DNA from 2 places in the Pseudomonas multiresinivorans genome. Region 2 is predicted to be linked to the other one. Evidence: predicted binding sites of a transcription regulator. Region 2 holds the regulator's gene; the other holds the start of a gene.
The links. The regulator LexA, encoded in region 2, represses DNA repair genes until DNA is damaged. The targets are predictions, from matches to a motif close to CTGTNTNNNNANACAG.
Positions count from the first base shown of each region.

Region 1 (6,108 bases), 2.9 Mb from region 2:
ACTGGCCTTGGGCGAGTTGGAAGAGTTGCCCTGCAGGGTGCCACGGAACTCTTCGAGCAGCTCGCGCTGACGCTTGTCCAGCTGCACCGGCGTCTCCACCACCACGCGACACATCAGGTCGCCGGCACCGCCGCCGCGCACCGGGGCAACGCCCTTGCCGCGCAGACGGAACAGCTTGCCGGTCTGGGTGCCTTCGGGAATCTTCAGCTTCACGCGACCATCCAGGGTCGGCACTTCCAGCTCGCCACCCAGGGCAGCATCGGCAAAGCTGATCGGTACTTCACAGTACAGGTGCTTGCCGTCGCGCTGGAAGATGTCGTGCTCGCGCACGTTCACCACCACGTACAGGTCGCCCGCCGGACCACCATGGGCGCCGGCCTCGCCTTCGCCGGTCAGGCGGATGCGATCACCGGTATCGACACCAGCCGGGACTTTCACCGACAGGGTCTTGTGCTCTTCCACACGACCCTGGCCGTGGCAGGAGCCACAAGGGTCGGTGATCATCTTGCCGCTGCCATGGCAGCGCGGGCAGGTCTGCTGCACCGAGAAGAAGCCCTGCTGCATGCGCACCTGGCCGATACCACCGCAAGTGGTACAGGTGACCGGCGTGGTGCCGGGCTTGGCGCCGCTGCCGCTACAAGTCTTGCAGCCGACCAGGGTCGGAACGCGGATGGTCACGGTAGTGCCGCGAACCGCGTCTTCCAGGTCCAGATCGAGGGTATAGCGCAAGTCGGCGCCACGGGCCGGGCCGCCACGGGAACCACCGCGGCCGCCAGCGCCACCGAAGAAGTCGCTGAAGACATCACCGAAGATGTCCGAGAAGCTCGCCCCACCAAAGCCCGCACCGCCGCCACCCATCTGCGGGTCGACACCGGCATGGCCGTACTGATCGTAAGCCGCGCGCTTGCTGGCGTCGGACAGGACCTCGTACGCCTCGTTGGCCTCCTTGAATTTATCCTCGGCCTCCTTGTCGCCGGGATTGCGGTCCGGGTGGAACTTCATGGCGAGCCGGCGATAGGCCTTTTTCAGGTCCGCTTCGCTGGCGCCGCGCTCGACACCCAGTACCTCGTAAAAATCACGTTTGGCCATAACTTTCCTGCACTCTGAAAACCGTTCCCCCAGACACGCCAACGCGGGAGCAAGCCCCCGCGTGACGTTTCATGCGCACCGACACGCTGGTCGGTGCGCCGGAGCGGAAGCAAGCACGCGGCTTACTTGTTCTCCTTGACCTCTTCGAACTCGGCGTCGACGACATCGTCGCCAGCCTTGTCGTCAGCGGCCTCGCCCTGAGCGGCAGCGCCCGGCTGCGGCTGTTCGGCGTACATCTTCTGCGCCAGCGGGGTGGATGCCTGGGACAGCGCATTCATCTTCGCTTCGATCTCGGCCTTGTCGTCGCCCTTCACGGCAACTTCCAGCTCGCCGAGAGCCTTCTCGATGGCAGCCTTCTCCTCGGCAGTGGCCTTGTCGCCGGCCTCGGTGACCATCTTGCGAGTCGCATGGACCAGCGCGTCACCCTGGTTGCGGGCAGCGGCCAGTTCCTCGAACTTGCGGTCTTCCTCGGCATTCGCCTCGGCGTCGCGGACCATCTGCTGGATCTCGTCCTCGGACAGACCGGAGGAAGCCTTGATCACGATGGACTGCTGCTTGCCGGTGGCCTTGTCCTTCGCGCCGACATGCAGGATGCCGTTGGCGTCGATATCGAAGGTCACTTCGATCTGCGGCACGCCGCGCGGAGCCGGCGGGATGTCGGCCAGGTCGAACTTGCCCAGCGACTTGTTCTGCCCGGCCTGCTTGCGCTCGCCCTGCAGAACATGGATGGTCACGGCGCCCTGGTTGTCATCGGCAGTGGAGAACACCTGCGACTTCTTGGTCGGGATGGTGGTGTTCTTGTCGATCAGCGCGGTCATCACGCCACCGAGGGTTTCGATACCCAGGGTCAGCGGGGTGACGTCGAGCAGCAGCACGTCCTTCACGTCGCCGGCCAGCACGGCGCCCTGAATCGCAGCACCCATGGCAACGGCTTCGTCCGGGTTGACGTCCTTGCGCGCTTCCTTGCCGAAGAACTCGGCAACGGTCTTCTGCACCAGCGGCATGCGGGTCTGGCCGCCGACCAGGATCACTTCGTCGATCTTCGACACGTCCAGGCCTGCGTCTTTCAGCGCAACGCGGCACGGCTCGATGGTGCGGGTGACCAGGTCTTCCACCAGGGATTCCAGCTTGGCGCGGGAAACCTTGACGTTCAGGTGTTTCGGGCCGGAGGCGTCAGCGGTGACGTACGGCAGGTTGACGTCGGTCTGCTGGGTCGAGGACAGCTCGATCTTGGCCTTCTCGGCAGCTTCCTTCAGGCGCTGCATGGCCAGCGGGTCGCCCTTGAGGTCCATGCCGGATTCTTTCTTGAATTCCTCGACGAGGTAGTCGATCAGGCGCAGGTCGAAGTCTTCACCACCGAGGAAGGTGTCACCGTTGGTGGCCAGTACTTCGAACTGGTGCTCGCCGTCGACTTCCGCGATCTCGATCACGGAAACGTCGAAGGTACCGCCGCCCAGGTCGTAGACGATGATGGTGTGGTCACCCTTGGCCTTGTCCAGGCCGTAGGCCAGCGCGGCCGCGGTCGGCTCGTTGATGATGCGCTTGACGTCCAGGCCGGCGATGCGGCCGGCGTCCTTGGTGGCCTGACGCTGGCTGTCGTTGAAGTAGGCCGGAACGGTGATGACCGCTTCGGTGACCGGCTCGCCCAGGTAATCCTCGGCGGTCTTCTTCATCTTCTTCAGGACTTCAGCGGAGACCTGCGGCGGAGCCATCTTCTGGCCCTTGGCCTCGACCCACGCGTCGCCGTTGTCAGCCTTGACGATCTTGTACGGGACCATCTTGATGTCTTTCTGTACGACGTCTTCTTCGAAACGACGGCCGATCAGGCGCTTGACGGCGTACAGGGTGTTGGTCGGGTTGGTCACAGCCTGGCGCTTGGCCGGCTGACCTACCAGGATTTCGCCGTCGTTGGCGTAGCCGATGATCGACGGGGTGGTACGAGCGCCTTCGGCGTTCTCGATGACCTTGACGTTACCGTTCTCCAGGATGGACACACAGGAGTTGGTGGTCCCCAGGTCGATACCAATGATTTTGCCCATATTTCACTCTCCAGAAATTAGATTCCGCGCTGACCCTGTTGCGGGTCTTTGGCTCGGTTGATTACCCAGATGGGGACCGGGTGGTGGATTTCAAGCCTTCTCGTCGATCGAAGGCGGAGTTTGTTCCGGTGCCTTGCTGACCACGACCATGGCCGGACGCAGCAAGCGACCGTTGAGCAGATAACCCTTCTGGAACACCTTGACCACGCTGCCCGGCTCGAGGCGGATGCTCTCTTCCATGGCCATGGCCTGGTGGTGCTCAGGGTTGAACGGCTCGCCGTGCGGGTCGACCGGCTCGAGGTGGTAGCGCACCAGCGTGTCGTGGAACATCTTCAGCGTCAGCTCGATGCCTTCGCGCATCGGTTTGATCGCCTCGTCTTCCGGGTTCGACATCTCCAGCGCGCGCTCGAGGGTATCGACGATCGGCAGCAGGTCGCCGGCGAATTTCTCCAGGGCGAACTTGTGCGCCTTTTCCACGTCCTGTTCGGCACGGCGGCGGACGTTCTGCAGTTCAGCAACGGCGCGCAGGCTCTGATCCTTCGCCGCGGCTACCTGTTCTTCCAGTTCCAGCACGCGGGCGTTCAGGTCCCCGGTAGCGCCGGCTTCGGGCTGCTCGTTGAACTGGGAATCCTGAGTCTGTTGTTCGTCAGACATGCCACTCTCCTAAAAAGAAAATAAGCCTTTGAAAACAAGGCGAACCCAATGGTCCGCGGCTCTGCCGTGTATATGGGGTGCGTTTTTTTTACTTCAAGGGCTTTGACCTCAAGGACCAGCCAGCAGGCGACGAGGGAGAATTGCCAGCCGCAAAAAATACTGTATAAATAAACAGACCTATCTGCGGAGCCGCCGCCCATGCTGGTTCATCTGTCCGTTCACAATTACGCCATCGTCGAGCACCTCGATCTCGAGCTCGCCGCCGGCATGACCGTGATCACCGGCGAGACGGGCGCCGGCAAGTCGATCATGCTCGACGCCCTCGGCCTCGCCCTCGGCGACCGCGCCGACAGCGGCGTGGTGCGCCCCGGCTCCGACAAGGCAGACATTCTCGCCAGTTTCGATGTCAGCGCGATTGCCGAAGCCCGCGACTGGCTGGCCGAGCGCGACCTGGAGCACGACGGACCTTGCATCCTGCGCCGAGTCATCACCGCCGAAGGCCGCTCGCGCGCCTATATCAATGGCAGCCCCTGCCCGCTGGGCGACCTCAAGCACCTGGGTGAGCTGCTTATCGACATCCACAGCCAGCATGAGCACCAGTCGTTACTCAAGGCCGATACTCACCGCCGCCTGCTCGATGAATACGCCGGCAGCCAGGACCTCGCCCGCCAGGTCCACCTCGCCGCGCAGCGCTGGAAGCAGACTCGCCAGGAGCTGGACCGCCTCTCGCGCAATGGCGACGAACAGCGTGCTCGTCACCAGTTGCTCAGCTATCAGCTGGAAGAGCTGGAGAATCTCGGCCTGGGTGACAACGAACTGGAGACGCTGGAAGCCGAACACAAGACCCAGAGCAACGCCGGCAGCCTGATCGCCGCCTGCCGCCAGGTGGTTGAACTGTGCAGCGAAAACGACGCTGGCAATGTCCTCTCCGCGCTGACCTCCAGTCTCAACCGCCTCACCGCCTTCCAGAGCCAGCCGGCCGCGCTGAGCGAGGCGGTGAACCTGCTGTCCAGTGCTCAAATCCAGGTAGAGGAAGCCATCGGCGAACTGAATCGCTTCGTCGACCACTTCGACGCCGACCCTCTGCGCCTGCAGCAACTGGAAGAGCGCATGGACGCCATCTATAGCCTCGCGCGCAAGCACCGTGTGCAGCCCCACGAACTACAGGACCTGCAGCAGCGCCTGCTGGACGAACTGGAGGCACTGAACGCCGACGACGAGGCCGTGGAACGCCTGGGCGACGAACTCGCCGCCTACGCCCGCCACTATCAGGAGAAGGCCGACGAGCTCAGCCAGATTCGCCGCGGCGCAGCCCCGAAACTGGCCAAGGCCGTGGAAGTTGAAATACAGCGCCTGGGCATGCCCGGCGGCCGTTTCGCCATCGAGTTGCGCGACGCCGCCTCCGACGAGCCGCAGATGAATGGCCTGGAGCAACTGGAGTTCCTGGTCAGCGCCAACCCCGGCCAGCCGATGAAAGGCCTGGCCAAGGTCGCTTCGGGCGGCGAATTGTCGCGCATCAGCCTGGCGATCCAGGTGATCACCGCCCAGACCTCGCGCATCCCCACGCTGGTCTTCGACGAAGTGGACGTCGGCATCGGCGGCCCTACCGCCGAAGTGGTCGGCCAGCTGTTGCGCCGCCTCGGTGATCGCGGCCAGGTGCTGACCGTCACCCACCTGCCGCAGGTAGCGGCCCAGGGCCACCAGCACCTGTTCGTGCACAAGGACCGCGACACCAGCGAAACCCGTACCGCCGTGGCCAACCTGAAGAAGGCCGAACGCATCGAGGAAGTCGCCCGCATGCTCGGCGGCGTCGACCTGACCAAGGAATCCCTGGCCCACGCACGCAAGATGGTGGACTCCGCCGTACAAGGCTGATCATTCCCAAGCACCTTGGTCCTCTTTGTAGGAGCGAGCTTGCTCGCGAACCGCTTGGCACTGAGGCAACCGGGAAACTTGTTCGCGAGCAAGCTCGCTCCTACAAAAGAACCGCATAAACGAAAACGGCGACCCGAGGGTCGCCGTTCCTGCATCTGCGTACGCTTACTTCTTCTTGCGCACGTAGAGCACCAGGTTGTGATCGACGAGCTCGAAGCCGCGCTCCTTGACGATCTCCTTCTGGCGTTTCTCGATTTCCGAGTCCATGAACTCGATGACTTCGCCGGTATCGACGCAGACCATGTGGTCATGGTGACCGCTATCGGCCAGCTCGAAGACGGCATGGCCGCCGTCGAAGTTGTGGCGCACCACCAGGCCGGCGGCTTCGAACTGGGTCAGGACGCGGTAGACGGTGGCCAGACCGACGTCTTCACCCGCCTCCATCAGCGCT
Region 1 covers NZ_CP048833.1:1,589,651-1,595,758, reverse strand. The annotation lists gene dnaJ (molecular chaperone DnaJ) at 1-1,089, opposite strand, end outside; gene dnaK (molecular chaperone DnaK) at 1,212-3,128, opposite strand; gene grpE (nucleotide exchange factor GrpE) at 3,219-3,782, opposite strand; gene recN (DNA repair protein RecN) at 3,981-5,657, shown strand; gene fur (ferric iron uptake transcriptional regulator) at 5,823-6,108, opposite strand, start outside.
Region 1: the regulator LexA is predicted to act here: its motif matches at 3,942-3,957, upstream of recN (DNA repair protein RecN).

Region 2 (6,108 bases):
ACTCGATGTTGCGGGCGAAGATGATCAGGCCGCCGACTTCCGGCTGGCGCAGGATCTGGCGGTCCTCGGCGGTGAGCCAGGTGCCGCCGATGTCGAGCATCAGTGAGCCTTGCATGTACATTCCTTTCAATTCAATTGCGCCACACGCCACTCGGGGCAGGCGGCTTCTTCGATTCGGGCCGAGCAATGGAGGGGAACCCTGGGGAAGAGTTCCAGCAGGTCGTCGTTACGCAGGCGGACACAGCCATGGGACAGCGGCGTGCCCATGGGCTCGCAGTCCGGCGTACCGTGCAGGTAGATGTAGCGGCGGAAGGTATCGACCTTGCCCAACCGGTTGCGCCCCGGCTCGCAGCCGCTGAGCCAGAGGATGCGCGAGAGTATCCAGTCGCGGCCGGGAAACGCCTCGTGAAGCTCGGCCGTCCAGGTCTCGCCAGTCCAGCGGCGCCCTTTCAGCACAGCACCTTTGGGCAGCCCGTCGCCAATGCGAGCGCGAATCTGGTGCAAGCCGCGCGGCGTACAGCCGGAACCGTTGCGCTCCCCCGCGCCATGGGCCGCGGTGGAGACTGGCATGCGCAAGACCAGGCGCCCCGCGGCAAAGCCGTAGAGCATCTGGTCAGCAAGGGAGATATGGAGAAGATCGAGATCAGCCATGGCCGGCTACTGTAGCCGATCAGGCCGATACAGCCCAGCGCAAGGCCGGGCCCTGGATCAAACCTTGGCGGGTGCCGGTGCGGTGCTGGATTTGGTGCGCGGCTTGAGCTGGGCGCCAGCCAGCGAAGGATCGCTGACACCGCTGTCGGCGCGCATCCCGGCGGCCAGGAACGGCACCATCAGGCGCATCACCTGCTCGATCGAAGTGTTCACGCCGAAATCGTTCTCGGCCATGGCGCGCAACGCCTTGATGCCGGACATGCTGAACACCGCCGTACCCAGCATGAAGTGCACGCGCCAGAAGAGCTCCAGCGGCGGCAGACGCGGCGCGGACTCGTTCACCAGCAGCATATAGCGACGGAAAACCTTGCCGTAGACCTCTTCGAGGTACTTGCGCAGGTGCCCCTGGCTCTGGCTGAACGCCAGGCCCAGCAGGCGCATGAATATGGACAGGTCATTGCCGCTGCGCGGCTTGACGGCCATGGCCTGGATCACGAGCAGTTCGAGCAGCTCTTCCAGCGTGGCACGCGGCGCATCGGGCTTGGCCTGGCGGCGATCCAGTTCCTTCTCGAGGCTGGCGCAGAACGGGCCGAGGAAGCGCGAGAAGACCGCCTGGATCAGCGCCTTCTTCGAGCCGAAGTGATAGTTCACCGCCGCGAGGTTCACCCCCGCCTTGCTGGTGATCAGACGCAAGGAGGTTTCGGCGAAGCCTTTCTCCGCGAACAGCTGTTCCGCAGCATCCAGGATGCGTTCGACGGTTTCCGACTGGGCCATGGCTACTCCGCCTGACAAACACTTGTTTGAAACATACGTTTCAGCGTCTTCTATTGTCAAGCAAAGTGCGATGGATTGTTACCAATATCATGGCAATGCGACGAGAGACCTTATGTACAGCAAGACGCTTGCCAGCGTCCAAAGGTTACATGCACGAACGTTCCACCGACAGCCGCGCCCAATAAAAGCATTGCCAGCCGGCCATCACTGTATATAATTCCAGCAACTGTATAAAAAGCCAGAGTATGGACATGCTGAAGCTCACGCCGCGCCAAGCCGAGATCCTCGCCTTCATCAAACGCTGCCTGGAAGCCAACGGCTACCCGCCCACCCGCGCAGAGATCGCCCAGGAACTCGGCTTCAAATCGCCCAACGCCGCCGAGGAGCACCTGAAAGCCCTCGCCCGCAAAGGCGCCATCGAGATGACCCCGGGCGCCTCCCGCGGCATCCGCATCCCCGGCTTTGAGCCCAAGGCCGCCGCCAATGACGACGAATTGCCGATCATCGGCCGCGTCGCTGCCGGCGCGCCGATCCTCGCCGAGCAGAACGTCGACGACACCTGCCGGATCAACCCCACCTTCTTCAATCCTCCAGCGGACTACCTGCTGCGTGTACGCGGCCAGAGCATGAAGGACGTCGGCATCATGGATGGCGACCTGCTCGCCGTGCATGTCACCCGCGAGGCGCGCAACGGCCAGATCGTGGTCGCCCGCCTGGGTGAAGAGGTCACGGTGAAGCGCTTCAAGCGCGAGGGAAGCAAGGTCTGGCTGCTCGCCGAGAACCCGGAGTTCGCCCCCATCGAGGTGGACCTCAAGGAACAGGAACTGGTCATCGAAGGCTTGAGCGTCGGCGTGATCCGTCGCTGAACAGGAGACAACCATGCAGTACCCGCAGCCACAAAACCTGCCGCAACTCCCGCTGTTCCAGGAAGCACTCTGGGCGAGCGGTACTGCTCCCCTGCTCCCTGAACTACTGGAAGACGAGCCGGTTGCCGACGATAGCGCCTTCAGCGAGATTGCCCTGCGCGGGCTGCCCGGCCAGTGCCTGACGCTGCTGGCGCCGATGCTTCGTGGACTCAGCGAGGAAAGCGATTCCCGCTGGCTGACACTGATCGCCGCGCCGTCCAGCCTGACACCGGACTGGCTGCGCAAGGCCGGCCTGAACCGCGAACGCATCCTCCTGCTGCCTGCCCGCGATCAGGCCGCAGCACAGGCACTGGCCTGCGAAGCGCTGCGCCTGGGCAACAGCCATACGGTGGTGAGCTGGCTGAATCTCAGCGAAAACGCGCGCAGGCAGCTTTCCCGCGCCGCCGTTGCCGGCCAGGCGCAGAGCCTGAATATTCGCCTGGGATGATCTGAACAAGAAGCCTCGCCGCGAGCGCGGTGAGGCGGCAGAACTCAGTGCAGGACGCGCGGACCTTCGTCTTCCATGCCCATGTCGCCACCTTCGGCAAGACGACCAGCCATCTGCACACCAACATTGAACATCGCCTTGGCGATCTCGATGTGCTGGCCCTGCAGGAAGCCCTTGGCATCGGCGGAGAACTCCAAGGTCACCAGCGCCTCCTCATCATCCGCACGACGTAGCACAATGCGCCCGTCAGGCAGCTCGACAATTTCCAGAAATGAGGTTGGCATAGCGAAGTTCTCCACAGCAGAACGCGTAGTGTAACAGCCACATCCGCTACGCCCTAGCCAAAGCGCGCATGGGCCGACCAGAAGGCCAGCACAGTGTGAAGCGGGAATCAGAGCTCGGTGAGCGAAGCGCGGAAACGCAGCACCAGGTCCTTCAGGGCTTTGCGCCAGGCTTCCAGCTCTTCATTACCCAGTTCGTCCGGCGTCTCGTCGTCGACATTCACCGCCTGGATCAGCGGCTGGGTCGGATCGACCTTGGCTTTCTTCGGCTCGCTCGGGGGCTGGAACAGCGCAGCATAGGCGGCCAGCAGGCGACCCAGCCAGGCTTCGGGCGATTGCGCCAGCTCGACCATTTCGGCCAGCTCCGGGCTTGGAGCGGCGGCCAGCACCTCGGCATTCAGCAGCATATCGACGCGCGGCGCACCGGCCTGGGGCAGGCGGTAGTAGCCGGCGATCTCATGGGCCACGCCCAGCACGGCACCATAGAGATGGAACAGCGCCGATTCGCGCTCGGCCTGAATGCGCGCCTGGGCATTCATCGCACGCGCCGTTTCGGCGCTGCGCCAGGCTTCCAGGGCAAGGCCGGCGAAGAACAGCTTCTGGTTGGTGCGGGTATAGAGTTCGTTCGCCATGACCGGGCCCTCTGCAGTCGACTTCGGCAGTATAAGCACGCCCCACCTCAGCGGGGCGCGCCTTCCATCAGCGCTTGTCCTCGACCTTCCACTTGCCGCCGTCGAAGAACGCGCGCCAGCCGGTGGGCTTGCCATCGACCTCGGACTGCACGTACTGCTCCTTGGTCTTGCGGCTGAAGCGGATCACCGCCGGGCGTCCATCCGGGTCTTTTGCCGGCGCGGCGAGCAGGAAGTGGTACTTCGGATCCAGCTCTTCCTTGTGTGGAATCAGCTCGGCCACCAGCGGAGCACGGGTCTCGCGGTTCTTCGGGAACTGGCTGGCGGCCAGGAACAGGCCGGAAGCGCCGTCACGCAGTACGTAGATGTCGTCCACCTTCTCGCACTTGAGTTCCGGCATGCGGATGGCGTCCATCTTCGGCGGTGCGGGCTCGCCGCTCTTCAGCAGCTTGCGGGTGTTCTTGCAGGTCGGATTGGTGCAACCGAAGAACTTGCCGAAGCGGCCGGTCTTGAGTTGCATCTCGCTGCCGCACTTGTCGCATTCGAGGCTCGGACCTTCGTAGCCCTTGATGCGGTACTGGCCCTCTTCGATCTCGTAGCCGGCGCAATCGGGGTTGTTACCACAGATGTGCAGCTTGCGCTTCTCGTCGACCAGGTAGGCATCCATCGCGGTGCTGCAGATAGGGCAACGGTGTTTGCCACGCAGCACGCGGGACTCGGATTCGCCCTCGTCATCCGCGGCGATCTCGTCGCCCGGAATCAGGTTGACGGTCGCCTTGCAGCGCTCTTTCGGCGGCAGGCTGTAACCCGAGCAGCCGAGGAACACGCCGGTGGAGGCGGTACGGATCATCATCGGCCGGCCGCACTCGCGGCAGGGGATGTCGGTCAGCGTCGGCTGGTTGGCGCGCATGCCGTCGTTGGAGGCTTCGGCCAGGTCGAGCTTCTTGCGGAAGTCGCCGTAGAACTCGTCCAGCACATTTTTCCAGTCACGCTCGCCCTGGGCCACGTCATCGAGGTTCTCTTCCATGCCGGCGGTGAAGCCGTAGTCCATCAGGTTGGAGAAGCTCTCGTTGAGGCGGTCGGTGACGATGTCGCCCATCTTTTCCGCGTAGAAGCGGCGGTTGTGGGTGGTGACGTAGCCCCGCTCCTGGATGGTGGAGATGATCGCCGCGTAGGTGGACGGGCGGCCGATGCCGCGCTTTTCCAGCTCCTTGACCAGGCTGGCTTCGGAGAAGCGCGCCGGCGGCTTGGTGAAGTGCTGGCTCGGATCGAGCTTGAGCAGCTTCATCGCGTCACCTTGGGTCATGACCGGCAGAACATCGTCCTCGCCCGGCTTGCTCTGCTGCGGCAGAACCTTGGTGTAGCCATCGAACTTGAGGATGCGGCCCTTGGCACGCAGCTCGAAGTCACCGGCTGCCACGCTGACAGTGGTGGACAGGTACTCGGCCGGCGGCATCTGGCAGGCCACGAACTGGCGCCAGATCAGGTCGTAAAGGCGCTCGGCGTCCCGCTCCATGCCCGACAACTGGGTCGGACGCAGGTTGACGTCGGAAGGACGAATCGCTTCGTGCGCTTCCTGGGCACCTTCCTTGCTGGAATAGAAATTCGGCTTTGCCGGCAGGTATTTCTTGCCGAACTCGCTGTCGATGAAGCCGCGCACCATGTCGATGGCGTCGGCCGACAGGTTGGTCGAGTCGGTACGCATATAGGTGATGTAGCCGGCTTCGTAGAGACGCTGGGCCATCATCATGGTCTTCTTCACACCAAAGCCCAGGCGATTGCTCGCGGCCTGCTGCAGGGTGGAAGTGATGAACGGGGCCGAGGGCTTGCTGGAGGTCGGCTTGTCCTCGCGCTTGGCGATGCTGTAGCTGGAAGCCTTGAGCTTCTCCAGGGCGGCCATGGCCTGCGCTTCATTGAGCGGCTTGAAGGCTTCGCCCTTCTCGCGCACCACTTCGAAGCGGACCTTGTCGTTCTTCGGCGTGCCGAGGTCGGCATGGACTTCCCAGTACTCTTCCGGGACGAAGGCGCGGATCTCGCGCTCACGCTCGACTACCAGCTTCACCGCCACCGACTGCACGCGGCCGGCCGACAGGCCGCGGGCGATCTTGGCCCACAGCAGCGGCGAGACCATGTAGCCCACCACCCGATCTAGGAAGCGGCGCGCCTGCTGGGCATTCACGCGATTGATATCCAGCTCGCCGGGCTGGGAGAAGGCCTCTTGAATGGCTTTCTTGGTGATTTCGTTGAAGACCACGCGCTTGTAGCGCGAGTCGTCGCCGCCGATAGCCTCGCGCAGGTGCCAGGCAATGGCCTCCCCTTCGCGGTCCAAGTCAGTTGCGAGATAGATGGTGTCGGCGTCCTTGGCCAGGCGGCGCAGTTCCTCGATCACCTTTTCCTTGCCGGGCAGGATCTCGTACTTG
Region 2 covers NZ_CP048833.1:4,476,721-4,482,828, forward strand. The annotation lists gene nagZ (beta-N-acetylhexosaminidase) at 1-115, opposite strand, end outside; gene G4G71_RS20295 (L,D-transpeptidase) at 127-651, opposite strand; gene G4G71_RS20300 (TetR/AcrR family transcriptional regulator) at 709-1,425, opposite strand; gene lexA (transcriptional repressor LexA) at 1,677-2,291, shown strand; gene sulA (SOS-induced cell division inhibitor SulA) at 2,305-2,778, shown strand; gene G4G71_RS20315 (hypothetical protein) at 2,823-3,062, opposite strand; gene G4G71_RS20320 (DUF6586 family protein) at 3,170-3,691, opposite strand; gene topA (type I DNA topoisomerase) at 3,759-6,108, opposite strand, start outside.